4 regions of the Burkholderia sp. EMB26 genome follow, and region 1 is predicted to be linked to each of the others. Evidence: predicted binding sites of a transcription regulator. Region 1 holds the regulator's gene; each other region holds the start of a gene.

What was found. The regulator FliA, encoded in region 1, starts transcription of late flagellar genes. The targets are predictions, from matches to a motif close to CTAAAGTTTNNNNNNNNNNNGCCGNTA.
Region 2: the regulator FliA is predicted to act here: its motif matches at 4,893-4,919, upstream of KU887_RS05480 (DUF4088 family protein).
Region 3: the regulator FliA is predicted to act here: its motif matches at 1,455-1,481, upstream of fliS (flagellar export chaperone FliS).
Region 4: the regulator FliA is predicted to act here: its motif matches at 4,836-4,862, upstream of flgK (flagellar hook-associated protein FlgK).

The regions. Positions count from the first base shown of each region.
Region 1 is NZ_CP078070.1:257,992-265,053, forward strand. It holds gene flhB (flagellar biosynthesis protein FlhB) at 1-427, shown strand, start outside; gene flhA (flagellar biosynthesis protein FlhA) at 424-2,526, shown strand; gene flhF (flagellar biosynthesis protein FlhF) at 2,523-4,340, shown strand; gene KU887_RS01240 (flagellar biosynthesis protein FlhG) at 4,333-5,151, shown strand; gene KU887_RS01245 (RNA polymerase sigma factor FliA) at 5,174-5,908, shown strand; S-adenosyl-L-homocysteine riboswitch at 6,010-6,127, shown strand; gene ahcY (adenosylhomocysteinase) at 6,160-7,062, shown strand, end outside.
Region 2 is NZ_CP078070.1:1,150,926-1,157,987, forward strand. It holds gene fumC (class II fumarate hydratase) at 1-1,257, opposite strand, end outside; gene norM (multidrug efflux MATE transporter NorM) at 1,452-2,840, opposite strand; gene KU887_RS05470 (RNA-binding S4 domain-containing protein) at 2,978-3,196, opposite strand; gene KU887_RS05475 (hypothetical protein) at 3,461-3,862, shown strand; gene KU887_RS05480 (DUF4088 family protein) at 3,998-4,780, opposite strand; gene KU887_RS05485 (AzlD domain-containing protein) at 4,941-5,279, opposite strand; gene KU887_RS05490 (AzlC family ABC transporter permease) at 5,276-6,043, opposite strand; gene KU887_RS05495 (AraC family transcriptional regulator) at 6,171-7,062, opposite strand, start outside.
Region 3 is NZ_CP078070.1:3,446,157-3,453,218, forward strand. It holds gene KU887_RS16240 (flagellar hook-length control protein FliK) at 1-485, opposite strand, end outside; gene KU887_RS16245 (flagellar protein FliT) at 618-950, opposite strand; gene fliS (flagellar export chaperone FliS) at 947-1,381, opposite strand; gene fliE (flagellar hook-basal body complex protein FliE) at 1,621-1,965, opposite strand; gene fliF (flagellar basal-body MS-ring/collar protein FliF) at 2,214-3,977, shown strand; gene fliG (flagellar motor switch protein FliG) at 3,967-4,962, shown strand; gene fliH (flagellar assembly protein FliH) at 4,955-5,638, shown strand; gene fliI (flagellar protein export ATPase FliI) at 5,671-7,062, shown strand, end outside.
Region 4 is NZ_CP078070.1:3,395,946-3,403,007, forward strand. It holds gene KU887_RS16005 (solute carrier family 23 protein) at 10-1,317, opposite strand; gene flgL (flagellar hook-associated protein FlgL) at 1,595-2,830, opposite strand; gene flgK (flagellar hook-associated protein FlgK) at 2,848-4,779, opposite strand; gene KU887_RS16020 (flagellar brake protein) at 4,969-5,724, opposite strand; gene flgJ (flagellar assembly peptidoglycan hydrolase FlgJ) at 5,944-6,921, opposite strand; gene KU887_RS16030 (flagellar basal body P-ring protein FlgI) at 6,922-7,062, opposite strand, start outside.

The DNA of each region.
Region 1 (7,062 bases):
GGCCGTGCCGAAGGCCGACGTGGTCGTCACGAACCCGACCCACTTCGCGGTCGCGCTGCAATACACGGATGGCGAGATGCGTGCGCCGAAGGTCGTCGCGAAGGGCGTGAACCTCGTCGCGGCGCGCATCCGCGAACTCGCGGCCGAACACAACGTGCCGCTGCTCGAAGCGCCGCCGCTCGCGCGGGCGCTGTATCACAACGTCGAACTCGAGCGCGAGATCCCCGGTTCGCTGTACTCGGCGGTCGCCGAAGTGCTCGCATGGGTGTACCAGCTCAAGCGTTTCCGCTCGGAAGGCGGCGCGTTCCCGGCGGTGCCGGTCGATCTCGACGTGCCGGCCGAACTCGACAAGGGCACGTCGGTCGCCGCCGACGACGAACGTGAAGAAGCCGAGGACACGCTCGGCAAACGAGGGACCGCGGCATGAGCACCCCGACCACCGGCCTGTTCGCGAAGCGCCCGAACCTGCTGGCAGGCACGAACCTGCGCGCGCTCGCGGGCCCGATCCTCATCTGCATGATCCTGGGGATGATGATCCTGCCGCTGCCGCCGATGCTGCTGGATCTGCTGTTCACGTTCAACATCGCGCTGTCGGTGATGGTGCTGCTCGTCAGCATGTACACGATGAAGCCGCTCGACTTCGCGGCGTTCCCGAGCGTGCTGCTGTTCTCGACGCTGCTGCGCCTGTCGCTGAACGTCGCGTCGACGCGCGTCGTACTGCTCGAAGGCCATACCGGCCCGGACGCGGCCGGCCAGGTGATCGAGGCGTTCGGCCACTTCCTGGTCGGCGGCAACTTCGCGGTCGGCATCGTCGTGTTCGTGATCCTGATGATCATCAACTTCATGGTGATCACGAAGGGCGCGGGGCGGATCGCCGAAGTGTCCGCGCGCTTTACGCTCGACGCGATGCCCGGCAAGCAGATGGCGATCGACGCCGACCTGAACGCGGGCCTCATCAACGAGGAACAGGCCCGTAAGCGGCGCCTGGCCGTGTCGCAGGAAGCGGAGTTCTACGGGTCGATGGACGGCGCGTCGAAGTTCGTGCGCGGCGACGCGATCGCCGGCCTGATCATCATGGCGATCAACGTGATCGGCGGGCTGATCGTCGGGATGGTCCAGCACGACATGAGCTTCGCCGCGGCCGGCACCAACTACACGCTGCTGACGATCGGCGACGGCCTCGTCGCGCAGATCCCGTCGCTCGTGATCTCGACCGCGGCCGGCGTGATCGTGTCGCGCGTCGCGACCGACGAGGACATCGGCACGCAGATCACCGGCCAGCTGTTCACGAACCCGCGCGTGCTGACGATCACCGGCGCGATCATCGTGCTGATGGGGCTGATCCCGGGGATGCCGCACTTCGCGTTCCTCGCGCTCGGCGGCGGCGCGATCTGGCTGGCGCGCACGCAGACCAGGCGCGCGGCGGCCCGCAAGGCGGCCGGCGACGTGACCGACATCGCACCGCCCGCCGTGCTGCCGGCCGACAGCCACGAAGCGACCTGGGACGACGTGCAGCTGATCGACCCGCTCGGCCTCGAAGTCGGCTACCGGCTGATTCCGCTCGTCGACAAGAACAGCGACGGCGAGCTGCTCAAGCGCATCAAGAGCATCCGCAAGAAATTCGCGCAGGAAATCGGCTTCCTGCCGCCGGTGATCCATATCCGCGACAACCTCGAGCTGCGGCCGAACGCGTACCGGATCGCGCTGAAGGGCGTCGAGATCGGCGCGGGCGAAGTGTTCCCGGGCCAGTGGCTCGCGATCAACCCGGGCCAGGTGACGGCCGCGCTGCCGGGCGCCGTCACGCAGGACCCCGCGTTCGGGCTGCCGGCCGTGTGGATCGACGTCGCGCTGCGCGAGCAGGCGCAGGTGTACGGCTACACGGTGGTCGACGCGAGCACGGTCGTCGCGACGCACCTGAACCATCTCGTCGTCCAGCACGCGGCCGAGCTGCTCGGCCGCCAGGAAGTGCAGGCGCTCGTCGAACGCACCGGCAAGGATGCACCGTCGCTCGTCGAGGACCTCGTACCCAAGACGATCTCGCTCACCACGCTGCAGAAGGTGCTGCAGAACCTGCTCGAGGAAGGCGTGCCGATCCGCGACATGCGCACGATCCTCGAGGCCGTGTCCGAGCATGCGGGCCGCGGCGACGCGTTCGAGATCACCGCCGCGGTGCGCCTGTCGCTCGGCCGCGCGATCACGCAGCAGTGGTATCCGGGCAACGGCGAAATGCAGGTGATGGGCCTCGACGCGAACCTGGAGCGCGTGCTGTCGCAGGCGCTCGCCACCGGCGCGAACCCGGGCCTCGAACCCGGCCTCGCGCACAACCTTCTGACCGGCACGCAGCAAGCGATGCTGCGTCAACAGAATCTCGGGCTGCCGCCGGTGCTGCTGGTGCAGCACGCGCTGCGCGCGATGCTCGCGCGCTTCCTGCGCCGCAGCCTGCCGCAATTGAAAGTGCTGTCGTATGCCGAAGTGCCGGACACACGCACGATCAAAGTCGTTAACGTCATCGGGGGTTCCGCTTGAACATTCGCAAATTCACCGGCGCAACGAGCCGCGACGCACTTCGTCTCGTGCGCGAGGCGCTCGGCGCCGACGCGGTCGTGCTGTCGAACCGCACGCTCGATGACGGCAGCGTCGAAATCGTTGCACTCGCCGATTCGGAGCTCGCCGCGGTGGCGCCGCCGGCCGCGCGTCCGCGCGTCGCCACGTCGCGCGTGCCGGAGTCGGTGCCGGCCGCCGCCGTGCCGGGCATCGTGTCGCGCCCGGGCATCGCACCGCGCCCGGGCATCGCACCGCGCCCGGCCGTCAATCCGTACGCGGCCGGCGAAGGCGGGCTGCCGGACGTGTTCTCGTCGGTGTTCGGCGCGAGCGCCGACGCGCACGACGCGGATGCGCATTCTCCGTCGAGCGATGCGGACGCGCCCGCCGCGACAGCGCCGTCGATCGCCGCGCCGGCCGCCGGTACGCCCGCGCCCGGATCGCCGGCCGCCCCTTCCGAACCCGCACCGTGGCTGGTCGAGCACGCGAAGCGCCTCACGCAGCAGCGCGACGCGCTGATCGCCCGGGCGCAGGCGCCGGCCGAGCCGCAGCCGAGCGCGCCCGCGCCGCGCGCCGCGGCCAGCGCGACGCCGCCGGACTGGGCGCGCGACATCGTCCGCGACGCCGAACGCCGGATGCCGGCCGCCGGCGTGACGGCCGCGGGATCGCCCGCCGCCGGATCGCCGGCCGCCGCGAAGCGCGTACCCGACACGGGTGCCGCGTACGCCGGCAGGGCGACGGAACGCACGCGCCTGTCCGCCGACACCGCCGCCGCGGTGGCCGATGCGGTGAAGTCGCGCCTCGAGCGGATCGTCAACGACACGGTGATGCAGGAGCTGGGCGAGCTGCGCGGGATGATGCAAGAGCAGTTCGACAGCCTGATGTGGCACGACCGCCAGCGCCGCAGCGCCGTCCACGGCGCGCTGACGAAGCACCTGTTCGCGGCCGGCTTCTCCGCGCAGCTCGTGCGGATGCTGGTCGACAACCTGCCGTCCGGCGACGGCGCGCAGACCTTCGGGCAGGCCGCGGAATGGGCGCAGTCGGTGCTTGCGTCGAACCTGCCGGTGCTCGACAGCGAGGACGCGCTGATGGAGCGCGGCGGCGTGTTCGCGCTGATGGGGCCGACGGGCGTCGGCAAGACGACCACCACCGCGAAGCTGGCCGCGCGCTGCGTGATGCGCTTCGGCGCGAGCAAGGTCGCGCTGCTGACCACCGACAGCTACCGGATCGGCGGCCACGAGCAACTGCGCATCTTCGGCAAGATCCTCGGCGTGCCGGTGCACGCGGTGAAGGATGCGGGCGACCTCGCGCTCGCGCTGTCCGAGCTGCGCAACAAGCACATCGTGCTGATCGACACGATCGGCATGAGCCAGCGCGACCGCGCGGTGTCCGACCAGATCGCGATGCTGCACGGCGCGAACGCACCGGTGCAGCGCCTGCTGCTGCTCAACGCGACGAGCCACGGCGACACGCTGAACGAAGTCGTGCAGGCGTACCGCAGTGCTGGCGAGCATCCCGACCTGGCCGGCTGCATCCTCACCAAGCTCGACGAGGCGACCCACCTCGGCGGCGTGCTCGACACGGTGATCCGCTACAAGCTGCCGGTCCACTACGTGTCGACCGGCCAGAAGGTGCCGGAGAACCTGTACGTCGCGTCGACCAAATTCCTGCTGAAGAGCGCGTTCTGTGTGCCGCGCGACGGCTCGCCCTTCGTGCCGCAAGACGAGGACATGCCGACGCTGCTTTCCGCACTGACCGCACGTTCCACCGCCGAGCTGCACGAGGTGCGATTTGGATAAACGGATCATCGATCAGGCCGAAGGGCTGCGGCGCCTGCTGGCCGGGCGCGCGTCGCGCATCGTCGCGGTGACGGGCGGGCCGGCGGGCGTCGGCTGCACGTCCACCGTGGTGAACCTCGCGGCGGCGCTCGCGTCGCTCGGCAAGGACGTGCTCGTCGTCGACGAGCGCGCCGACGTGCACTCGGCCAGCGCGACGCTCGCGGGCGCGTGGCTGCGCGACGGCGAACGCACGCGGGTGGCGGCCGGCTTCGGCCTGTGCGGCGCCGCGCGGCTCGCGCGCGCCGGCTACAGCGACGCGCAACTGAGCGACTTCATCGACGGCCCGGCCGACATCGTGCTCGTCGACGCTCAGCTCGGCGCCGACGGCTCGTTCTCGGCGCTCGCGCGCGAAGCGCACGACGTGCTGGTCGTCACGCGGGTCGCCGCGCAGGCGATCACCGAGGCATACGCGTGCATGAAGCGGCTGCATTTCGCGCACGCGTTCGCGCAGTTCCGCGTGCTGACCAATCAGGTCGGCAGCCACGCGGACGCGAAGACGGCCTTCGACAACCTCGCGGGCGTCGCAAGCCGCTACCTGACCGTGTCGATCGCCGATGCGGGCTGCGTGAGCGCCGATCCGCTCGTCGAGCACGCCCGCGACCTGATGCATGCGGTGGTCGACGCGTTCCCGTCGTCGCCCGCCGCGCGCGACTACCGGCAGATTGCCGCCGACCTGTTGTACTGGCCGATGCGCCCGCGTTCGGGTGCGGGCCGGGCGGTCCACGCCGGCGGCAAGCCGTCGTACGAGGCGGGCGCGGCACACGCCGCGTGAGCGCCACCCGAAGGAGAGAGCCATGATGTACAACGCTCAAGGAAAGATGTCCCAGGCCGACGTGCTCGCGCAATATGCGCCGCTCGTGCGCCGCCTCGGGCTGCAACTCGTCGCGAAGATGCCGGCGAGCGTCGATCTCGACGACCTGATCCAGGCCGGCATGATCGGCCTGATGGACGCGGCCGGCCGCTACAAGGAAGACCAGGGCGCGCAGTTCGAGACCTATGCGACGCAGCGCATCCGCGGCGCGATGCTCGACGAGCTGCGCAGCAACGACTGGCTGCCGCGCAGCCTGCGCAAGACGTCGCGCGAGGTCGAGCACGCGGTGCACCAGGTCGAGCAGCACCTCGGCCGCTCGGCGAGCGAGACCGAGATCGCGCAGCACCTGAACATGCCGCTCGACGAATACCAGGGGATGCTGCAGGACCTGCACGGCAGCCAGCTCATCTACTACGAGGATTTCGACCGCGCGGCCGACGACGAGCCATTCCTCGACCGTTATCGCGTCGATCACGCCGATCCGTTGTCGGCGCTGCTCGACGAGCACCTGCGCGAGGCGCTGGTCGAGGCGATCGAGCGGCTGCCGGAGCGCGAGAAGCTGCTGATGTCGCTGTACTACGAACGGGGTCTGAATCTGCGCGAGATCGGCGCGGTGCTCGAAGTGAGCGAATCGCGCGTGTGCCAGCTGCACAGCCAGGCCGTCGCGCGCCTGCGCGCGCGGCTGCGCGAACAGGCGTGGGTCGGCGCCGAGTCCTGACCCCTTGTCGACGGCCGCGCGCGCCGGCGCCGCGCGCCCGTGCCGCGCTCGTGTGCGGGTCCTTGCGCATTCCGCGCGCCGATTTGCTACAATCCCCTCCGTTTTCCGAGGAGCGTTGCGACGGACCACCAGCGTCCGCCAGGCTCGGAGAGCTTCACCAAGCAGCCGTGCGGCGATTTTTTCGCGCCGGCCCCGCTTCCTGAACGGCGCTCACGTCACCAATCTAGAAACTTTTTAGAAAGGAGGGCGTGATGAACGCCATTATCGATTCCAAGGCATCCACCGATTACGTCGTCGCCGACATGGCGCTGGCCGGCTGGGGCCGCAAGGAACTCAACATCGCCGAGACCGAAATGCCGGGCCTCGTGCAGATCCGCGACGAATACAAGGCGCAGCAGCCGCTGAAGGGCGCGCGCATTGCCGGTTCGCTGCACATGACGATCCAGACGGGCGTGCTGATCGAGACGCTGAAGGCGCTCGGCGCGGACGTGCGCTGGGCATCGTGCAACATCTTCTCGACCCAGGATCACGCGGCGGCCGCGATCGTCGAAGCCGGCACGCCGGTGTTCGCGTTCAAGGGCGAATCGCTCGACGAATACTGGGAGTTCTCGCACCGCATCTTCGAATGGCCGAACGGCGAATTCGCGAACATGATCCTCGACGACGGCGGCGATGCAACGCTGCTGCTGATCCTCGGCTCGAAGGCCGAGAAGGACCGTTCGGTGATCGCGAAGCCGACCAACGAGGAAGAAGTCGCGCTGTACAAGTCGATCGCGAAGCACCTCGACGTCGACGCGACCTGGTACTCGAAGCGCCTCGCGCACATCAAGGGCGTGACCGAAGAAACCACGACCGGCGTGCACCGCCTGTACCAGATGGAAAAGGACGGCCGCCTGCCGTTCCCGGCGTTCAACGTGAACGATTCGGTCACGAAGTCGAAGTTCGACAACCTGTACGGCTGCCGCGAGTCGCTCGTCGACGGCATCAAGCGCGCGACCGACGTGATGATCGCGGGCAAGGTCGCGGTCGTCGCGGGCTACGGCGACGTGGGCAAGGGCTGCGCGCAGTCGCTGCGCGGCCTCGGCGCGACCGTGTGGGTCACCGAAATCGATCCGATCTGCGCGCTGCAGGCGGCGATGGAAGGCTACCGCGTC
Region 2 (7,062 bases), 890 kb from region 1:
GTAGCCGATGTGCGGATTGAGCGCCGTCACGAGCATCAGTGATTCGTTCAGCAACAGGTCGATCCGCGAGCGGTTCGGCTCGATGCCCACCGCGCAGTGATCGTTGAAGCTCTGCGCGCCGTCGGCGAGCAGGCGCACCGATTGCAGCACGTTGTGCGCGATCATCGGCCGGAACACGTTCAGCTCGAAGTTGCCGCTCGCGCCGCCGACGTTGACCGCGACATCGTTGCCGAACACCTGGCAGCACAGCATCGTCACCGCTTCCGACTGCGTCGGGTTCACCTTGCCCGGCATGATCGAGCTGCCCGGCTCGTTTTCCGGAATCGACAGCTCGCCGAGCCCGCAGCGCGGCCCGCTCGCGAGCCAGCGCACGTCGTTCGCGATCTTCATCAGGCTGGCCGCGACCGTCTTCAGCGCGCCGTGCGCGAAGACCAGCGCATCGGCGGCCGCCATCACCTCGAACTTGCTCGGCGCCGTCACGAACGGCAGCTTCGTGAGCCGGCCGATCTCGTCGGCCACGCGCACCGCGAATTCCGGGTGCGCGTTCAGCCCCGTGCCGACCGCGGTGCCGCCGAGCGCGAGCTCGTACAGATGCGGCAGCGCCGATTCGACGTGACGGATGCCCTGGTCGAGCTGCGCGACATAGCCGGAGAATTCCTGGCCGAGCGTGAGCGGCGTGGCGTCCTGCAGGTGCGTGCGGCCGATCTTCACGATGTCGGCGAACGCCTTCGACTTCGCGTCGAGCGTCGCGCGCAGCGTGCGCAGCGCCGGCAGCAGGTGATTGACGATCGCATACGCGGCCGCCACGTGCATCGCGGTCGGGAACACGTCGTTCGACGACTGGCCGCGGTTCACGTCGTCGTTCGGATGCACCTTGCGCGCTTCGCCGCGCTCGCCGCCCATCAGTTCGCTCGCACGGTTCGCGATCACCTCGTTGAGGTTCATGTTGGTCTGCGTGCCGGAGCCCGTCTGCCACACTGCGAGCGGGAATTCGCGCGGATGCTTGCCGGCGATGATCTCGTCGGCGGCTGCGATGATCGCGTGCGCCTTGTCGTCGGCGAGTACGCCGAGCGACTGGTTGACGGCTGCCGCGGCGCGCTTGACGATCGCGAGCGCGTGGATCAGCTCGGGCGACTGCTTCTCCGTCGAGATCCGGAAATTCTGCAGCGAGCGCTCGGTCTGCGCGCCCCAGAGCCGATCGGCCGGCACGGCGATCTCGCCGAACGTGTCGCGCTCCATCCGAACTGCTTCATTCATGATGCACTCCTCCTGGAAAGGGGAAAGGCCGCGCGTCGTCGCGCGGCGTCAGGCGTAATCAGACGTATCGTGAGGCAGTCGCGCCGCTGGCGCGGCGTCTCGAGGTGTTCAACCGACAAGCATAGCGCCGGCCGCGATTTTGCGTCGTGTCGCGCCTGGGGCAGGCGCAAGCCCGCGACGAGCGGGAACCGGCCCTAGCGCGCCGTCGCGATGAGCGAGAGGGTCTTGCGGTGAAAGCGCCAGGCCATCAGCGCGGCGACGCTCGCGAGCCCGGCCGCGAGCCCCCACCACAGGCCGCGCGCCCCCAGGCCCGCGTGGAACGCGAACCAGTAGCCGGTCGGGAAGCCGATGCCCCAGTAGCCGAAGGTCGCGGCGAGCATCGGGATGCGCGTGTCCTTCAGGCCGCGCAGCGCACCCGACGCGACGGTCTGCATCCCGTCGACGATCTGGAACACCGCGGCGATGCCGAGCAGTGACGCGGCGAGCGACACCGTGGCCGCGTTGGCCGGGTCGTCGAGGTGCAGGTACAGGCCGACGATCGTGTGCGGCGCGACGATCATCACGAGGCCCGACAGCGACATGAAGCCGACGCCGAGCGCGAGCGCGACGAAACCCGCGTGCCGCGCGGCGACGGGCGAGCCCGCGCCGACCCAGTAGCCGACGCGCACGTTGGCCGCCTGGCCGATCGCGAGCGGCACCATGAACGATACCGACGCGACGTTCAGCGCGATCTGGTGCGCGGCGAGCGACGTCGCGCCCAGCACGCCGACCGTGAGGCCGGTGGCGAGGAACAGCGTCGATTCGACCCCGTACGTGATCGCGACCGGCCAGCCGATGCCGATCAGCTCTCCCATCACGGGCAGCTTCGGGCGCGCCGCGGTCACGAAATGGCGGAAGCGCTGCCGGCCGTGCAGCAGCCAGATCAGCGCGAGCGCGGTGAGCCAGATCGTGATCGTCGTCGCGACGGCCGAACCGAGAAAACCGAGGCGCGGCAACCCGAATGCGCCGTGGATCAGCCCGTAGTTCAGCACGCCGTTGACGCCGACGCCGCCGATCGACACCCACAAGAGCCGCCGCGCGGCGCCGATCGCCGGCAGGAACGCGCGCATCAGCCCGACGCCGATCAGGCTGCCGAGCGCCGCGTAGCGCAGGATGCCCGTGTATTCGCCGACGTGATGCGCGAGCAGCGGCGGCTCGTGGAACATCAGCAGGATCGGCTCGGCGAGCGACAGCGCGACGATCGCCGGAATCGCGAGCAGCACGGACAGCGCGAAGCCCGTCCAGTAGATGTGCGGCACGCGGTCCTCGGCCTGCGCGCCGCGCGCATGCGCGACGCTCACGCTGACCGACGACAGCACCCCTTGCAGGATCGTCACGATCACGAAGAAGAAGTTCGCGCCGAGCCCGCCCGCCGCGAGCGAATCGGGGCCGAGCGAGCCGAGCAGCACCGTGTCGGTGACGCTCATCGCCATCTGGGAAAGTTGCGCGATCGCGAGCGGCGCGGCGAGGCGCGCGGTATCGGCGGCATGACTGGACAGGGACGGCGGCGCGGCGGCCGTCCGCGTGAAACCGGAATGCGACATGGAATGGGCGCTCGCGCGGGTGCGGGCCCGCGCTATATGTATTTATTTTGAGAGACGGTTAGCTTACGGCTTTATTCGTACCGTGTCGAACGCGTGCATCGATGGCCATGTCGCAGGCAGGGGGAACGCGGCGGGGGCTAGGCCTCGCGCACCGCGATGCGCGTGTCGCCGAGCAGCACGACCTGGCCCGCGCGGATCTTGCAGGTCTTGCGCAGCTCGACCGCGCCGTCGACTTTCACGGCGCCGGACGCGACGATCAGCTTCGCGGTGCCGCCGCTGTCCGCGAGGCCGGTGATCTTGAGAAGGTTGTGCAGCTCGACGTATTCGCCGGTCAGCGTGAAGTCCAGATTGGGCATGACGAGGAAGGTGCGCGACGCGCGGGAGGAAACGCCCCGCATCATACGGCACCGCGGGCCGGCACGCGAGCGCGGCCGGCTGCCGGCGGATGTAAAGGACTGTGAGCGATTCGTCAGCAAATGAAACGGTGGGTAACAGTCTGAGAGATTGGCGAACCGGCCGCGCGGGCCGCCGGTCTTCTGTCGTACCTGCTGCGTGTTGCGGCGGGGACGCGACGGACCGCAACGGCGGCCCGGGCGGACAACTTCTTGAGGAGAATTGCCATGTCCAAGATTCGTACGATGCTGATCGGTGCCGCGCTGACGGCGTTCGCCACTTCGGCCGCATTCGCCCAGACGGGCACGACGGCGCAAGGCGCAGCCGGTGCCGGCGTGCAGGCGCAGACGCCGGCGGCCGGTGTCGGTGCAGGCGCGCAGGGCGGGGCCGGCGCGAACGCGTCGGGCAATGCGACGGGTGCTGCGACCGATGCGGTCGGCGCGGCAGCCGATGGCGCGAAGGATACGACGTCGTCGGCCGTCCATTCGACCAAGAAGCACACGAAGCATGCGGCGAAGTCGGCCAAGAGCCATGCCGGTTCGGCCAAGGCGAAGGCCGACGAGGCGACCGAGGGCGGCGCATCGGTCGGCGCGCAGGGCGGGGCATCGGCCCAGGGCGCCACGCAGTAAGCGATGCCCGGCGCTTGTCGCGACGCTCGCCTTCGGGCGGTGCGTCGCGACCGGCGATCGTCCGGCGGCCCGGTTCGCTTGACGCGAGCCGGGCCTTTTTCATGAGGTAAAAGGTTCAGCGGGACGGGCGAGCCGTCACGGCCGGCGCGGGCCTTGCCCTTGTCCCTGCCCCTGGGCCGGCCGCACGGCGGCCGGTGTGAACACGCTGCGCAGCCACGCGGCGAGCCGCGCGAAGACGTCGTACGGTTCCTCGACGAAGATCTCCGGCTTCAGCAGCCGCAGGTATTCCATGATCTGCTGGGCTTCCTGCTTCTGGAACGAGCCGTGCGCGAGCCCGAGCCGCAGCAGCCCGCGCAGTTCGCCGAGCTTGTCGCGCGCGGTGCTGCCGACGCTCATCTCGCACGCGAGCTTGGCTTCGTAGATCCGTTGCCGCAGCGATTCCGCGAGCCGCCACGCCGGCGTCTGCATCGATTCCTCGAGCGTCTGGATGTCCTGCGCCGCGCCCTTGATCTGCGACGCGAGCGGATCGATCAGCGACGCGTCGCCCTGCGCTTCGGCGACGATCGCCTTCGCCCAGTCGCGGCAGGCCTTCGCGAGTTCGTCGGGCGTCCACTCGGAGCGCGACGCGAAGCCGAAGCCGAATTCGCCGGCCTGCCGCATCAGGATCGCGACGACGTCCGGGAATTCCTTGTCGAGCGTGCGCTTCGCCCATGCGTACTGGCCGCCCTGCAGCATCCGCTGCACGGCGTGCTCGGTCAGCGGCACCATGTTGTCGAGCAGCTTGGCGCGCAGGAAATCCTCGAACGACGGCGTCGCGAATTGCGGGTCGAGTTTCAGCGACACGCGAACGAACGCATCGTAGTCCTTGCGCAGGGACTCGAGCGTGTCGTCCTTGAGGGAAAGGGTGATCTGGCCCATGAATCGTCTCGATGGCGGCCCGCGCAGGCCGGCGCCGGCACGGCGCACCGGGGCGGGCGCAGCGTCGACTGACCGGTGCGCGCCGAGGCCGGTGGCGGGTCTTCATCTCCTATATCGGCGCACCGGGCGGAAACTTGAGCGGGCGCGATCGAGCGAGCGCTCAGGCGGGCAGCCAGTGCGGGAGGACGACCCCTTGCCACAGGAAGAACACCACGAGTCCGGCGGCGATCGTCACGAGCGGGCGGCGGGTCGTGGCCGATACCAGCACGGCGGCGAGCGCGCCGACGAGTTGCGGATTGCGCCAGGTCAGCTCGGCCGTGCCGCCGTGCGGCGAAACGGTCATCGGCACGATGATCGCGGTCAGCACGGTGACCGGCACGAAGCCGAGCGCGGTTCGCACGAGCGGCGGGAACGTCAGCCGCTCGCCGAACAGGAACAACGTCGAGCGGATCGCATACGTGATGACGGCCATGCCGAGGATCAACAGCGCGTAGCTCACGATGCGGCCTCCGAGCGCGAGCCGGCGCGCGTGCGATCGTGCAGCAGCGTGAGCAGGACGCCGATCGCGACGCCGACGGCGACCGCGCCGAGCAGCCCGAGCTTGTACGGCCAGCCCTGCCAGAAGTACGCGAGCGTGCCGGCCGTGGCGGCCGCCGCGAAATAGCGCAGCGTGCCGAGCTGCGGGACGACGATCGCGATGAAGGTCGCCGCCATCGCGAAATCGAGGCCGAGCGACTGCAGGCCCGGGAATGCCGCGCCGAAGCCGATGCCCGCGAGCGTCCAGACCTGCCAGTTCAGGTACATCGCGAGCCCGGAGCCGAAAAAGTAGTGGGGGCCGATCGTGCCGGGCGGGTAGTGCCGGTAGTGCCCGTACGCGACCGCGAACACCTCGTCGGTCATCAACGCGCCGAGCGTCGCGCGCCAGCGCAGCGGCAGGTGCGCGACATAGGGCGCGAGGGTCGCGCTGTACAGCAGGTGGCGCAGGTTCACGATCAGTGTCGTGGCGAGCACGACGACGAAACTCGCGCTACCGGCGATCAGGCCGAGCGCGATGAACTGCGCGGAGCCCGCGAACACGGCGAGCGACATCAGCGCGCCGTGCCAGGCGGCGAGCGGGCCGCCGCCGACGAGCGTGCCGAAAATCACGCCGAACGGTGCGGCGCCGATCATCATCGGAATCGTGTCGCGCGCGCCGTCGAGCCATTCGTTGAGCGGGCGGCGCGGGGGCGATGCGGGTGTCTTGTTCAAGAAGCGCTCCTCCATGAGCGGGAGGATAGCGGGCCGGTGGCGGGCCGGCTTGTATGTTCTTGCGCCCGCCGGAACGGGGCCGGCGCCCGCGTGCCGGCCGGCGCGGGCGGCCGTGCGGCCGACGACGGCGGGAAGCCGCGCGTCAGCTTGCCTGCCAGCGCCCGGGCGGCACGCCGAACATCCGTTTGAAATGCCGCGTGAAGTGGCTCTGGTCGACGAAGCCGCTGGCCGCCGCGACATCGGCGACCGGCACGCCCGCGCGCAGCGGCGCCAGCGCACGCTGCAGCCGCAACTGGTTGCGCCACGCATGCGGCGGCATGCCGGTCGTACGCGTGAACAGGCGCGCCGCGTGAAACGGCGACAGGCCGGCCGCCTGCGCGACCTCGTCGAGCGTCACCGTGGACATCAGGTCGGCGGCGAGCCGCTCGCGCATCGCGTCGACGCGTGGCTCGTCGGCCGCGAGCGGCGCGGGTCGCGGCCGTACGTCGGCGTGGCGCACGATCAGCGTCGACAGCGCGTCGAGCATCGCGGTTTCGGCGGCGAGCGGATCGTAGAGGCGCGGCGCGTCGGTGGCCGGATCGCCGGCCGGCTGTCCGGCCGCATCGGCCTGCGACGACAGCGCGCGCTCGCTGCCGGCTTCCAGCATCCGGTGCGCGAGCGTGAGCCGGGCCGCGAGATCGGCGTCGCGGATCACGTCGGGGGCAAACCATGGCGCATCCTGCGGACGGCCCGCGATCGCGCTGGCGAGTTCGCGGATGAATTCGACCGGCATGTAGCTGACGCGATAGCACCAGCCCTCGTCGGCGGCACGCGAGCCCGTATGCACTTCGCCGGGATTGATCACGGGCACGGTGCCCGTTTCGGCGACGTAGCCGGTGCCGCGATAGGTGAAGCGTTCCGCGCCTTCGAGAATCACGGGGATCGTGTACGCGTCGTGCCAGTGGGGCGCGAACGCGTGATCGCGATAGGTGGCCGTGAGCAGATCCGCGTCCGGCACGAGCGGCGTGCGCCAGTAGCGTGCGGAATCGGGGAGG
Region 3 (7,062 bases), 370 kb from region 1:
AGATGGGATTCGTAGAACAGGCCGCTTTCGCTCACGGCCTGCGCGAGCGCCGCCCGCAGCGCCGCGACCGGCGGCGGCGCGAGCGCATCGCGCGCGGCCGCGGCGGACGACGCTTGAGCCGAAGCCGGCGTGGCAGGCGCGGCGGGACCGGACGCCGCCGGCGCACGCGCCGGCACGGGCGTATCGGTGAGCAGCACGGCGGGATCGGCCAGCAGCGGCAGCCGGCCGACGATCGCCGGTGTCGCATCGCCGCCCGAGCGCGAGATCGCGTCGAGCACGCGCCCGACCTCGGACAGCGCGGTCTGCGTGGAAGCCGGCGGCGCGGCGGGCGGGCTGCCGGCCGGCGGCGCGGACGATGCGCCGGCGCCCGGCGTGCCGACCTGCGCGGTCGCGCCGCCGCCGGCGGGCGCCGAAACGGTGCCGGTCAGCAGGCTGTCGAGGCGGCTCGCCAGCAGCGCGGCCGCAACGGAGTCGATACCGGTCATGATCGGAGCCTGCTTATATCAGCCACATCGTTGCGAATCCGGGTGCGGCACGCCGGTGCCGCTGCGGGAACAGCGCGCGCCGCGTGCGGCACCGGGCCCGGACGCTTCGCACCCGTCTCCCGGAACCCGGCCCTACCCGCGCGCGCGGTAGAGATCGGTCAATACCTGGGTCGAGCGCCGCGCCTCGAACAGCGCGGACAGCCGCGCGACGTCCGGGCTCGCGAGATCGCGGATCGCGGCGTCGTCGGCCAGGATGCGGCGGATCAGGTCGAGCTTGCGGCCGAGATCCGATTCGTCGAGCGCGACGCCCGGATCGGCCTCCTTCAACCCGTCGACAAGCTGCATGAATTCGGCCTGCAACCCCGGCAACGCGCTCCAGTCGGCGCCGCGCGCGGCGCACAGCATCCGGCCCGACACGGCGGCGAGCGCCTCGTAACGCGCGAAGTATTCGGCCTTGTGATTCATCGTGATGCTTCCGCTACCTGTTGCGCGGCCATCCGCGCGACTTCCGGGGCGATGCCCGTCCATGCTTCCTCGAGCGTCGCGAGCAAGCCGTCGACCTCGACCAGCATCGCGTCGCTCGCCTGCGCGTTCGCTTCCAGCAGGCGCCGGCCGATATACGCGTACAGCGCATTGAGCCGGTCGGCGATCTCGCCGCCCGCGTCGCGGTTCAGCGACGCCTGCAGGCCGCTCTCGACGATCCGGATCGCCTTGCCGATCGCCTCGCCGCGCCCGGCCACGTTGTCCTGCTGCAGATGCATGCGCGCCAGCGCGATCGCCTGCCGCGCGCCCTGGTACAGCATCGCGATCAGCCGGTGCGGGGAGGCGCCCATCACCCCGGTCTCGACGCCGACACGCGCGTACGCACTGGCTCCAGCGTGTCCTGGGGAAAACATGCGCTTCTCCTTGTTATTGCCTGCTATACGGGAGCCGCCGCCGTGCGTTGCACGGCGCGGCCTTCACCGGAGTTATCGGAAGGGATTTGAAAAGCTTTAGGTGCGCGGGGGGCCGCCGCCGGGCCTGCGATGCCGGCTCGCCGGACTCGTTCGGCAGGCCCTGAACCGTCCGCGGATGACCCCGGATGGCCGTCGCCGGATGGCCGTCCCCGGATGGCCGTCCCCGGATGCCCGTCGCCTCACACCGACATCTGCATGATGTCGTTGTAAGCGCTCACTAGCTTGTTGCGGACCTGAAGCCCGAACTGGAAGCCGATATTGGCTTTCTGCATGTCGACCATCACGTCGTTCAGCGAGATGTTCGGCGCGCCGACCTCGAACGCCTTCGCCTCGCCGAGCGCGTGCTGCTGGTCGCCGCTGATCTTGTCGAGCGATGCCTTCATCGCGCTCGCGAACGTGCCGGCCGTCGCCGCGCCCGAGCCGGCCAGCGCCGCCGTCGGGCTCGCGACGCCGCCGGACGCCTGCGCGGCCATCGACTGCATCTGTTGCAACACCGAACCGATTCCGCTGACGTTCGCAGTCATGCTGTCCCCAGACATAGAGAAGAGACCCGGACGCACCGGGCGACCCGCCGGCGCCGCACCACGCGCACCATGCCGGATCGCGAAAAAGGATAGCAGCGCGGCGCGCGTCAAAGCCGCGAAAGTACGGGGGAAACCCCGCTCTTTTCGGTCGATCGGAGTGCGCCCCCGGTCACGATAATCGCATCGTGTCATTGTCCGCCCGCTCGTCCGAGCGAGCTCAGTCGTCCCGCTCCGGAGAAACTCGACGCATGGATTCGCAGGCCAACTCGCTGATCAACCCAGACGCCCGCGCGGGCCTCAGCCCGGCGCCCGGCGCCGCCGCGGCCGCCGCGTTGCCGGGCGCGGGTGGCGCAGGCGCGGACTTCGGGCTGGGCGGCTTCGCGGAACGCATTCCCGGCATCTCGCGGATGAAGGGCAACCCGAAGCTGCCGTTCGTGATCGCCGTCGCGTTCGCGATCGCCGCGATCACCGCGCTCGTGCTGTGGAGCCGCGCGCCCGACTACCGCGTGCTGTACAGCAACCTGTCGGACCGCGACGGCGGCGCGATCATCGCCGCGCTCCAGCAGGCAAACGTTCCCTACAAGTTCGCCGATGCCGGCGGCGCGATCCTCGTGCCGTCGAACCAGGTGCACGAGACGCGCCTGAAGCTCGCCGCGATGGGGCTGCCGAAGGGCGGCTCGGTCGGCTTCGAGCTGATGGACAACCAGAAATTCGGCATCAGCCAGTTCGCCGAGCAGATCAACTACCAGCGCGCGCTCGAAGGCGAGCTGCAGCGCACCATCGAATCGATCAACGCCGTGCGCGGCGCGCGCGTGCATCTCGCGATCCCGAAGCCGTCGGTGTTCGTGCGCGACAAGGAAGCGCCGAGCGCGTCGGTGTTCGTCGACCTCTACCCGGGCCGCGTGCTCGACGAGGGCCAGGTGCAGGCGATCACGCGGATGGTGTCGTCCGGCGTGCCCGACATGCCGGCCAAGAACGTGACGATCGTCGACCAGGACGGCAACCTGCTGACCCAGACCGCGTCCGCTTCCGGCCTCGACGCGAGCCAGCTCAAGTATGTGCAGCAGGTCGAGCACAACACGCAGAAGCGCATCGACGCGATCCTCGCGCCGATCTTCGGCGCCGGCAACGCGCGCTCGCAGGTCAGCGCCGATCTCGATTTCTCGAAGATCGAGCAGACGTCGGAAAGCTACGGCCCGAACGGCACGCCGCAGCAAGCCGCGATCCGCAGCCAGCAGACCAGCAGCGCGACCGAGCTCGCGCAGGGCGGCGCGTCGGGCGTGCCGGGCGCGCTGTCGAACACGCCGCCGCAGCCGGCCTCCGCGCCGATCGTCGCCGGCAACGGCCAAAACGCGCCGCAGACCACGCCGGTCAGCGACCGCAAGGACCAGACGACCAACTACGAGCTCGACAAGACGATCCGCCATACCGAACAGCCGATGGGCAGCGTGAAGCGGCTGTCGGTCGCGGTCGTCGTCAACTACCAGCCGGTCGCCGACGCGAAGGGCCACGTGACGATGCAGCCGCTGCCGCCCGCGAAGCTCGCGCAGGTCGAGCAGCTCGTGAAGGACGCGATGGGCTACGACGAGAAGCGCGGCGACTCGGTGAACGTCGTGAACAGCGCGTTCTCGACCGTGAGCGACCCGTACGCCGACCTGCCGTGGTGGCGCCAGCCCGACATGATCGCGATGGCGAAGGAAGCCGCGAAGTGGCTCGGCATCGCGGCGGCCGCGGCGGCGCTGTACTTCATGTTCGTGCGCCCGGCGATGCGCCGCGCGTTCCCGCCGCCCGAGCCGGCCGCGCCGGCGCTCGCGGCGCCGGAAGACGCGGTCGCGCTCGACGGCCTGCCAGCGCCGGACAAGGCGGCGGAGGAACCGGACCCGCTGCTGCTCGGCTTCGAAAACGAGAAGAACCGCTACGAACGCAACCTCGACTACGCGCGCACGATCGCCCGCCAGGATCCGAAGATCGTCGCCACCGTCGTGAAGAACTGGGTGTCCGATGAACGCTGAAGGCTTGACCAAGAGCGCGCTGCTGCTGATGTCGATCGGCGAGGAAGAGGCCGCGCAGGTATTCAAGTTCCTCGCGCCGCGCGAGGTCCAGAAGATCGGCGCCGCGATGGCCGCGCTGAAGAACGTCACGCGCGAGCAGGTCGAGGACGTGCTGCAGGACTTCGTGAAGGAAGCCGAGCAGCACACCGCGCTGTCGCTCGATTCGAGCGAGTACATCCGCTCGGTGCTGACGAAGGCGCTCGGCGAGGACAAGGCCGGCGTGCTGATCGACCGCATCCTGCAGGGCAGCGACACGAGCGGCATCGAGGGCCTGAAGTGGATGGATTCGGGCGCGGTGGCCGAGCTGATCAAGAACGAGCATCCGCAGATCATCGCGACGATCCTCGTGCACCTCGACCGCGACCAGGCCTCGGAGATCGCGTCATGCTTCACCGAACGGCTGCGTAACGACGTGCTGCTGCGGATCGCGACGCTCGACGGCATCCAGCCGGCCGCGCTGCGCGAACTCGACGACGTGCTGACGGGCCTGCTGTCCGGCAGCGACAACCTGAAGCGCAGCCCGATGGGCGGCATCCGCACCGCGGCCGAGATCCTGAACTTCATGACGAGCGTGCACGAGGAAGGCGTGCTCGAAAGCGTGCGCCAGTACGACGCCGATCTCGCGCAGAAGATCATCGACCAGATGTTCGTGTTCGAGAACCTGCTCGACCTCGAGGACCGCGCGATCCAGATGGTGCTCAAGGAAGTCGAGTCGGAAACACTGATCGTCGCGCTGAAGGGCGCGCCGCCCGCGTTGCGCCAGAAGTTCCTCGCGAACATGTCGCAGCGCGCGGCCGAACTGCTCGCCGAGGATCTCGACGCGCGCGGCCCGGTGCGCGTGTCCGAAGTCGAGACGCAGCAGCGCCGCATCCTGCAGATCGTGCGCAACCTCGCCGAGAGCGGCCAGATCGCGATCGGCGGCAAGGCGGAAGACGCGTATGTCTGATTCGGCGAGCGATCGCGTGGGCACCCTCACCGCGTACCAGCGGTGGGAGATGGCGTCGTTCGACCCGCCGCCGCCCCCGCCGCCGCCCGACCACGCGGCGGCCGCTGCCGCCGCGCTCGCCGAGGAACTGCAGCGCGTGCGCGACGCCGCGCACGCCGAAGGCCATGCGGCCGGCCACGTCGAAGGCCAGGCGCTCGGCTACCAGGCCGGTTTCGAGCAGGGCCGCGAACAGGGTTTCGAGGCCGGCCAGGCCGACGCCCGCGAACAGGCCGCGCAGCTCGCGGCGCTCGCCGCGTCGTTCCGCGAAGCCGTGTCCGCCGTCGAACACGATCTCGCGTCCGAGCTCGCGCAGCTCGCGCTCGACATCGCGCAGCAGGTCGTGCGCCAGCACGTGAAGCACGACCCGGCCGCGCTGGTCGCCGCCGTGCGCGACGTGCTCGCGGCCGAACCCGCGCTGTCCGGCGCGCCGCATCTCGCGGTGAATCCGGCCGACCTGCCCGTCGTCGAAGCGTATCTGCAGGACGATCTCGACACGCTCGGCTGGACCGTGCGCACCGACGCGTCGATCGAGCGCGGCGGCTGCCGCGCGCACGCCGCGACCGGCGAGGTCGACGCGACGCTGCCCACGCGCTGGCAGCGCGTCGCCGCCGCGATCGGCAAGGTGAGCACGTGGTGACGCGCTCGCCCGACGCGTTCGCGCACGACGGCATGACGCCGCTCGAACGCGAGCTCGCGCTCGCGTCGTTCGGGCCGGCGGCCGCGCACGATCCCGCGGACGACGCCACGCCGCACGCCGCATCCGCGGCTGCCGACGCCGCCCCGCGCGCGCCGCACAATCCGCATCTCGCGCACTGGCGCACGCACCTGAACGGGCTCGCCGCGCGCAGCCACCGCGCGCTGCCGCTGCGGCCGTGCGGACGCCTCACGCGCGCGGCCGGCCTCGTGCTCGAGGCGATCGGGCTGCGCCTGTCGGTCGGCGCCGAATGCACGATCGAACTGCCGCCCGGCAGCACGCTGCCGCACGCGGAAGCCGAAGTCGTCGGCTTCGCCGGCGACCGCCTGTTCCTGATGCCGACCACCGACGTCGCCGGCGTCCTGCCCGGCGCCCGCGTGTGGCCGCGCGAAAGCGCGCCCGTCGCCGATCCGCTCGCGGGCGCGAAGCGGCTGCCGGTCGGCTGGGAGATGCTCGGGCGCGTCGTCGACGCGTCGGGCCGCCCGCTCGACGGCCTCGGCCCGCTCGCGTCGAAAGTCGATGCGCCGCTGTCGGCGCCGTCGATCAACCCGCTCGATCGCGAGCCGATCCACCACGTACTCGACGTCGGCGTGCGCGCGATCAACGCGCTGCTCACCGTCGGCCGCGGCCAGCGAATGGGCCTGTTCGCCGGCTCCGGCGTCGGCAAGTCGGTGCTGCTCGGCACGATGGCGCGCTATACGAGCGCGGAAGTGATCGTGATCGGCCTGATCGGCGAACGCGGCCGCGAAGTGAAGGAATTCATCGAACAGATCCTCGGCGAGGACGGGCTCGCGCGCTCGGTCGTCGTCGCGGCGCCGGCCGACGTGTCGCCGCTGTTGCGGATGCAGGGCGCCGCGTACGCGACGTCGCTCGCCGAGTATTTCCGCGACCAGGGCAAGCACGTGCTGCTGCTGATGGATTCGCTGACGCGCTATGCGATGGCGCAGCGCGAGATCGCGCTGGCGATCGGCGAGCCGCCCGCGACGAAAGGCTATCCGCCGTCGGTGTTCGCGAAGCTGCCCGCGCTCGTCGAGCGCACCGGCAACGGCCCCGAAGGCGGCGGCTCGATCACCGCGTTCTACACGGTGCTGACCGAGGGCGACGACCAGCAGGACCCGATCGCCGATTCGGCGCGCGCGATCCTCGACGGCCACATCGTGCTGTCGCGTGCGCTCGCCGAGGCCGGCCACTATCCCGCGATCGACATCGAGGCGTCGATCAGCCGCGCGATGACCGCGCTGATCGACGAAACGCATCTCGACCACGTGCGGCAGTTCAAGCAGATGCTGTCGCGCTACCAGCGCAATCGCGACCTGATCGCGGTCGGCGCCTACGCGCCCGGCCGCGACGCACAGCTCGACCGCGCG
Region 4 (7,062 bases), 420 kb from region 1:
GCGCCCGAATCAGACCACCGGGCCCGGTTCCTTTTCCTTGCGCAGGATCGCGTACAGGATGATCGCGCCGAACGTCGCGGTGCCGATCCCGCCGAGCCCGAAGCCGCCGATCTTCAGCGAGAAGTCGCCGGCGCCGAGCACGAGCGTGACGGCAGCGACGATCAGGTTGCGGTTGTCGGAGAAGTCGACCTTGTTGACAACCCAGATCCGCGCGCCCGTCACCGCGATCAGCCCGAACACCACGATCGACACGCCGCCGAGCACGGGGCCCGGGATCGTCTGGATCACCGCGCCGAACTTCGGCGAGAAGCCGAGGCCGATCGCGATCAGCGCGGCGAGCGCGAACACCAGCGTCGAATAGATCCGCGTGACGGCCATCACGCCGATGTTCTCCGCGTAGGTGGTGACGCCCGTGCCGCCGACGCTGCCCGACACGATCGTCGCGAGCCCGTCGCCGATGAACGCCCGGCCGACGTAGCGGTCGAGGTTGGTGCCCGTCATCGCGCTGACGGCCTTGATGTGGCCGAGGTTCTCCGCGACCAGGATCACCGCGATCGGCGCGAGCATCAGCATCGCGTGCGGATCGAACACCGGCGCGCGGAAGCTCGGCACGCCGAACCACGCCGCATGCGCGACGATCGCGAAATCGATCGGCTTGCCGAGGCCCATCCCGTTGGTCGCGATCGCGTAGATCACGTACGCGATCACGAGCCCGACCAGGATCAGCAGGCGCTGCATCATTCCGCGCGCGAACACCGCGACGCCGCCGACGCACAGCACCGTGACGAGCGCCATCACCGATTCGAAGGTGGAGCCCGACACGCCCTTGACCGCGATCGGCGCGAGGTTCAGCCCGATCACCGCGACCACCGCGCCGGTCACGACGGGCGGCATCAGCGTCTCGATCCAGCGCGTGCCGATCGCCTGCACCAGCGCGCCGAGCGCGACGTACACGACGCCGCACGCGACGATCCCGCCGAGCGCGACCGGAATGTTCGGGTTCGGGCCGCTGCCGCCGTAGCCCGTCACCGCGATCACGAGGCCGATGAACGCGAAGCTCGAGCCGAGATAGCTCGGCACGCGGCCGCCGACCAGCACGAAGAACAGCAGCGTGCCGATGCCCGACATGAAGATGCACAGGTTCGGGTCGAAGCCCATCAGCAGCGGCGCGAGCACGGTCGAGCCGAACATCGCGACGACGTGCTGCACGCCCATCGCGACCATCTGCGGCCACGCGAGGCGCTCGTCGGGGCCGACCACGCGCGAGCTCGCGCCGGTCGGCTGGACCCGCCAGCGCGGGAAATAGGAATCGGACATGGGAAAGCGCTCCTGTCGGTCGTCGGTCGCCGGCTGCCAGGGATGCGCCGGTCTGGAATCTGGCGCGAGTTTACGGAGCGGAAATGGGGCTGGCAAGCGAACCGGTACGCGGCGTCGGCGGGCGGAACAGCCAGGTGCGGGGCGGCAGGCCGCGCGAGAGAACCGGTGCGCGACCGCGCGGGCCGGCGACGTGCCCGCCCGCGCACGATGCGCGTGCGGCGGCGAGCGCCGGCCGTGAAGTATGCGTGCGCTCACATCGCGGCCGGCACGTCGTGCATCAGGGGTTGATGTACTGGAACAGCGACAGGTTCTGCAACTGCGCGTAAGCCTTCTGCGAGCCCGTCAGCGCGTTCTGCATCTGCAGGAACTGGCTGATCGTCGCGACCATGTTGGTGCTCGTCAGGTCGGCCAGGTTGCTGCTGACCTGCAGCGTGTTGGTCTGGTTCACGGCCTGCATCGCCTTGATTTCCTGCTCGCGGCCGCCGACCGACGCCTGTACCGTGAGCACGTTCGTCATCATGTTGTTCAGCTTCGTCGTGCCGGTGGTCATCGCGTTCGCGAGCGCGGTCGCGGCGGTCGTGTTGCTGCTGATCGGCACCTTCAGCGCGGCGATCATCGTGTCGAGCGCCGCGAACACGTCGGTGCCGGCCTGCGGCGCGGGCGTGACCGTGAACGTGTCGCCCGGCGCCGGCTTGCCCGACACGGGCACCGACAGGCCGTTGCCGAGCGCGATCCCGGCGCCGTCCGAATACGGTTGCGCGGGGGTCGTGGTCGGCGGCACGACGGTGTTGTCGGTCACCGTGTAGGTCGGCGCGGCGGCCGTGCCGCCGAACGCGATCGTGAACTGGTGCGCGTTGGACGCGGCCGACGGGCTCGTGATCGTCACGCCGCCGATCGTGCCGGTGCCGGTGTTGCCGGTGCCGGCGAGCGGCACCGGCTGGCTGCCGAGCATCGGCACCGACAGGAACACGTTCGCGCCGTTGTCGCCCTGCGCGATCGAGCGCGTGTCGGCGATCTGCACCTCGCGCGAGCCGGTGTCGCCGCTGTAGGTCACGCCGCCGCCCGGCGCGTTCGAGAACGGCGCGGTGGCCGTCTTGAAGCCGGCGAACAGGTAGTTGCCCGCGCCGTCCGTCGAGTTCGCGAGCGTCAGCAGCTGGTCGCGATAGCCCTGCAGCTGCGTCGACAGTGCCGAACGATCGCTGTCCGACAGCGAGCCGTCGCCGGCCTGGATCACGACCGTGTGGATGCTGTTCAGCAGGTTGTTGACGCTGATGAGCGTCTGGTCTTCCTTCTGCAGCGACGACAGCGCGGCGTTCTGGTTCGCCGCGTACTGCGACAGCGTCGCCGACGTCATCGACAACTGCACGGCCTGCGCCGCGCCGAGCGGGTTGTCGGCCGGCGTCGCGAGGCTCACGCCGCTCGAGATCTGCTGGTACAGCTGCGAGAGCTGCGCCTGCTGGTCGCTCATCTGGGCGACGTTCATCTGGTAGAACTGCGCAGTGGAAATCCGCATCGCTTCGAACCCCGAAATCAGTTGAACAGGCCCAGCACGGTCTGGAACAGCGTCGACGCGGTCTGGATCACCTTCGCGTTCGCCTGGTAGAGCTGCTGGTACTGCATCAGGTTGGCCGCTTCCTCGTTCTGGTTCACGCCCGACACCGACTGCTGCGCCTGCGTGATCTGGCCGACCAGCGCGGTCTGCGCGGCGCTCGACGACTTCAGCTGGCTCGCCGTGTTGCCGATGCCGTTCACGTAGTTCGCGTACGCGCCCGTCAGCGTGGTCGAGCCGTTGCCGAACGCCTTCGAGTTGACGAGCTTCGACAGCGCGAGCGCGTTGCTGCCGTCGTTCGTGCCGCCCGTGTTCGGCGCGACCTTGAACGTGTCGCCGGCCGCCGGCGTGCCCGACACCGTCACCGTGACACCCGCCGTCAGCGTGATCGGCGAGCCCGACTGGTACGGCTGCGCGGCGCTGGTCGTCGGCGGCACGGCCGTGTTGTCGGTGACCGTGTAGGTCGGCGCGGCCGCGGTGCCGCCCATCGTGATCGTGTAGTTGTGCGCGTTGGCCGCGGCCGTCGCGCTCGTGACGGACAGCCCGCCGATCGTGCCGTTGCCGGTGTTGGTCGTCGTGGCCGACGGCACGTACGGCGCGGCCGCCGCGATCGCGGAGCCGTTCGACGTCGCGAGGCCGAAGCCGTTCAGCGCGCCGCGCGTCGGCTGCACGGTGAACTTGTCGCCGGCGCTCATCGAGCCGGACGAGAACGAGAAGTTCAGCCCGCCGATCGAGGCCGGCATCGACTTCGACGTCCCCACCACCGTGCCGGTCGCACGGTCGGTCAGCGTGTAATTCGTGCCGTCGTACGCGAGCGTGTAATCGCTGGTGGTCGGCTGCGCGGCGTTCGCGAACGACACGGACAGCGTCGCGTTGCCGGTATTGCCCTGGTTCGCGTAGGTGATCGGCGCGCCGGTCGAAAACAGGTTGCCGCCGATCTTGCCCGACAGGTCGATGCCGAGCGCGTTCTGCGCGTTGACCTGCGCGGCGAAGCTGGTCGCGATCGCGCCGAGCTGGGCCTGGGCCGGGTCGAGCGTCTGACTGCGGAACGCGAGCAGGCCGCCGAGCGTGCCGCCCGACAGCGACGCGTCGGACAGGAACTGGTTCGGCCCCTGCGGGTTCGCGCCCGCGATGCCCTGCGACACGACGGTCAGCTCGCTCGGATCGGACGGCGACGTGACGGTCGCGAGCTGGTAGCTCTTGTCCGCGACGACGAGCGGCGTGCCGCCCGACATGAACACGCTGTAGCCGTCGCTGTTGCGCACGACCTGCACGCCCGCGAGATTCGACAGGTTCGACACCGCGAGGTCGCGCTGGTCCATCAGCTGGTTCGGCGGCTGGCCCTGGCTGCTCGCCGCGGCGATCTGCTGGTTCAGTTGCGCGATCTGCGCGGTGTACGCGTTGATCTGCGTGACGGTGCTCGTGAGCTGCGTGTTCACGCTCTGGCGCAGCGCGTCGTACTGCTGGCCGGCCGCGGTGATCTGATTCGCGAGCGTCTGCGCATTGCTCATCGCGGTCTGCCGCACCGACGAGTCGGACGCGCTGTTCGCGACGTTCTGCATCCCGGTGAAGTAGCTCGTGATCGCGGTCGAGATGCCGGCCGTCGGGCTGCCGATGTAGTTGTTCAGCTGCGTGACGAGCGAGTACCACGTCGACAGCGCGCCGCCCTGCGTCTGCGCGCCGTTCAGCTGGTCGCTCAGGTACTGGCTGTACTGCCGCTGCACGGTGACGGTGTTCACGCCCTGGGGCATGTAGCCGCTGCTGGTGTACTGCCCGCTTGCCTCCGCATAGACGGGGCGTTCGACCGAATAGCCCGGCGTCGCGGCGTTGCTGATGTTCTGGCCGGTCGTCGTGAGGCCCCAGAGCGCGGCATTCAGGCCGCTGACGCCGAGGTTCATGAGTGTGTTGGACATGCGCGATCCTGATGAGCCGGCCGCGCTGCGGCCGCCGGGTTGCGTGACTCCCGGTATAACGGCCGCGGATCGAAAAAATTGAGGAAAAAATGCACGTGCGACGCACGGGCGTGCGTCGCCGGTCGAAGCGGCCGGCGGGGGCGCCGGCGTTGCTGCGCGGGCGGCCCGGGCCGGCCCGCCAGGTGCGCGTCAGGCCCGCGCGAGCGAGCGGCGCTTCATTTCGAGCTGCGTGATCAGCCGCTGCAGCGTGTTCTCCGCACTGCCCGGCAGCGACATGTAGCGAAAGCCGAGCTGGTAGCGCCGCGACCCGTTCGGCATCTGGGTCGAACGCTGCGACACCAGTTGCAGGTCGAGCGACAGCTTGCCGTGGCCGGTCAGCTCGAGTTCGACGTCCGGCAGCAGCGTGCCGACCTCGAGCGCCTCGACGCGCTCGTCGGCCGTGCGCAGCCCCACGCCGCCGAGCGACAGGTTGTGCACCTCGAACAGGAAGCTTTCGCCGTCCGGCAGCTTGCCGCGGCACAGGAACGGATCGACGACCGGCGCGTCGACGCGGAAATATTCGCGGCGCTGGATGCAGACCAGCACGTCGGGGAAATCGGCGACGAACGCGGGCAGCCCCTCGTAGCGCGTCTCGCGCGGCGTGCCCGTGGTGAATTCGACGCGCACGCCCTCCGGCGAGGCCGCGAACGTGCAGTGCGACGCGCCGAGGATGCCGGCGTTCTGCTCGGACAGCGCGCCCCAGTCGAACGTGAACGTCCGCGCGCCGACGTCGACCTCGAGCAGGCGCGTGACGAGCTGGCCGCCCGGATACTGGACGGTCAGGAAATCGCCGCGATTCACCAGGTTGCGCAGCTGCACGCCGATTTCCAGCGGATTGCGGCGGGCATAGTCGGGCCCGGAGTGGCCTGCATCCAGGCTGGGGTCCGTCGACGTTTCGATATTCATGGCTAGCCGGTCTTTCTTGTCATGGGCGCCCGGGGCAACCGGTGCGCAATAAAACCGGGCCAGAACGGGGGCCCGGTCGCAGGTCTCTCACACTTAGCGGCAGTGCTGACCGAAAGTTTAGATCGAAACGGCGATTTTTTTCGCGCAAACGTTGAAACCGCGCGCGGCGGGGTGCCGGGCGCGGTCCGAAGGGGGACAAATCGGTGGCGGGCGGGCCCGTCAGCCGATCTGCTGCATGATCGAGATCAGCTTCTTCGCGTAATTCGGGTCGGTTGCGTAGCCGGCCTTCTGCATGCCGTGCGCGAAGCCTTCGACGCTGCGGCTCGCGCTCAGCACGCCCGCATAGCGCGGATTGTTCTTCAGCAGGTTCGCGTAGTCGGTCATCGCGTGCTCGTACGAGTCGTACGCGCGGAATTTCGCGACCACGCGGCGCGGCGTGCCGTTCACGTATTCGGTGGTCAGCGCCGACACGGTGCGCCCGGTCCAGCCCTTGTTCGCCTTGATGCCGAACACGTTGTAGCTGGTCGAGCCGTCCGCCGCGCGGATCTCGCGCTTGCCCCAGCCGGATTCGAGCGCGGCCTGGCCGACGATGAACCGCGCCGGGATGCCGGTCGTCGCACTGGCCGCCTGCGCGGGGCCCGCGAGCCGGTCGACGAACGCGTCCGCGTCCTGCACGCCGCTCGCGCCCTTCAGCGGCGGCGTCAGCGCGCTGCCGGCCGAGTAGCCGCGCGCGCCGGCGAGCGCGCCGTTGTTCGCCGCGTTCGCATAGGCCTTCGCCATCGCGTTCATCGCGGCGAGGCTGCCTTCGTTGCCGGCCGTGCCGAGGCCGCCGATGCCGCCCGCGCCGATGTCGGCCGCCGTGTCGCTGCCCGCGCCGACGCCCGCGTTGCGCAGCAACTGCTTCATCAGCGCGTCGGCGACGCCGATCCCGCGCGTCGACATCTGCTGCGCGAGCTGCTGGTCGAGCATCGACGTGTACATCTTCGACGTATGCGAATCGAACAGCCCGCCGTCCGGCGACGCGTCGCGCATGCTCTTGAGCATCATCTGCGTGAACATCGCGTCGAACTGGCCGGCCACCGCCTTCGCGCCGGCCTGCGGCGACTGCTTCGCCTGCGCGCGCAGCGCATCGAAACCCTGCACGTCGAGCGCGAAGCGCTGCGTCAGGTCGTTTGCGTTCGGAAGGTTCGCCGCCATTTAGATGATCTCCAGATCCGCACGCAGCGCGCCCGCCGCCTTCATCGCCTGCAGGATCGACATCAGGTCCGCGGGCGTCGCGCCGAGCGTGTTCAGCGCCTTCACGACGTCGGCGAGATTCGCGCCGGCCGTCACCATCTT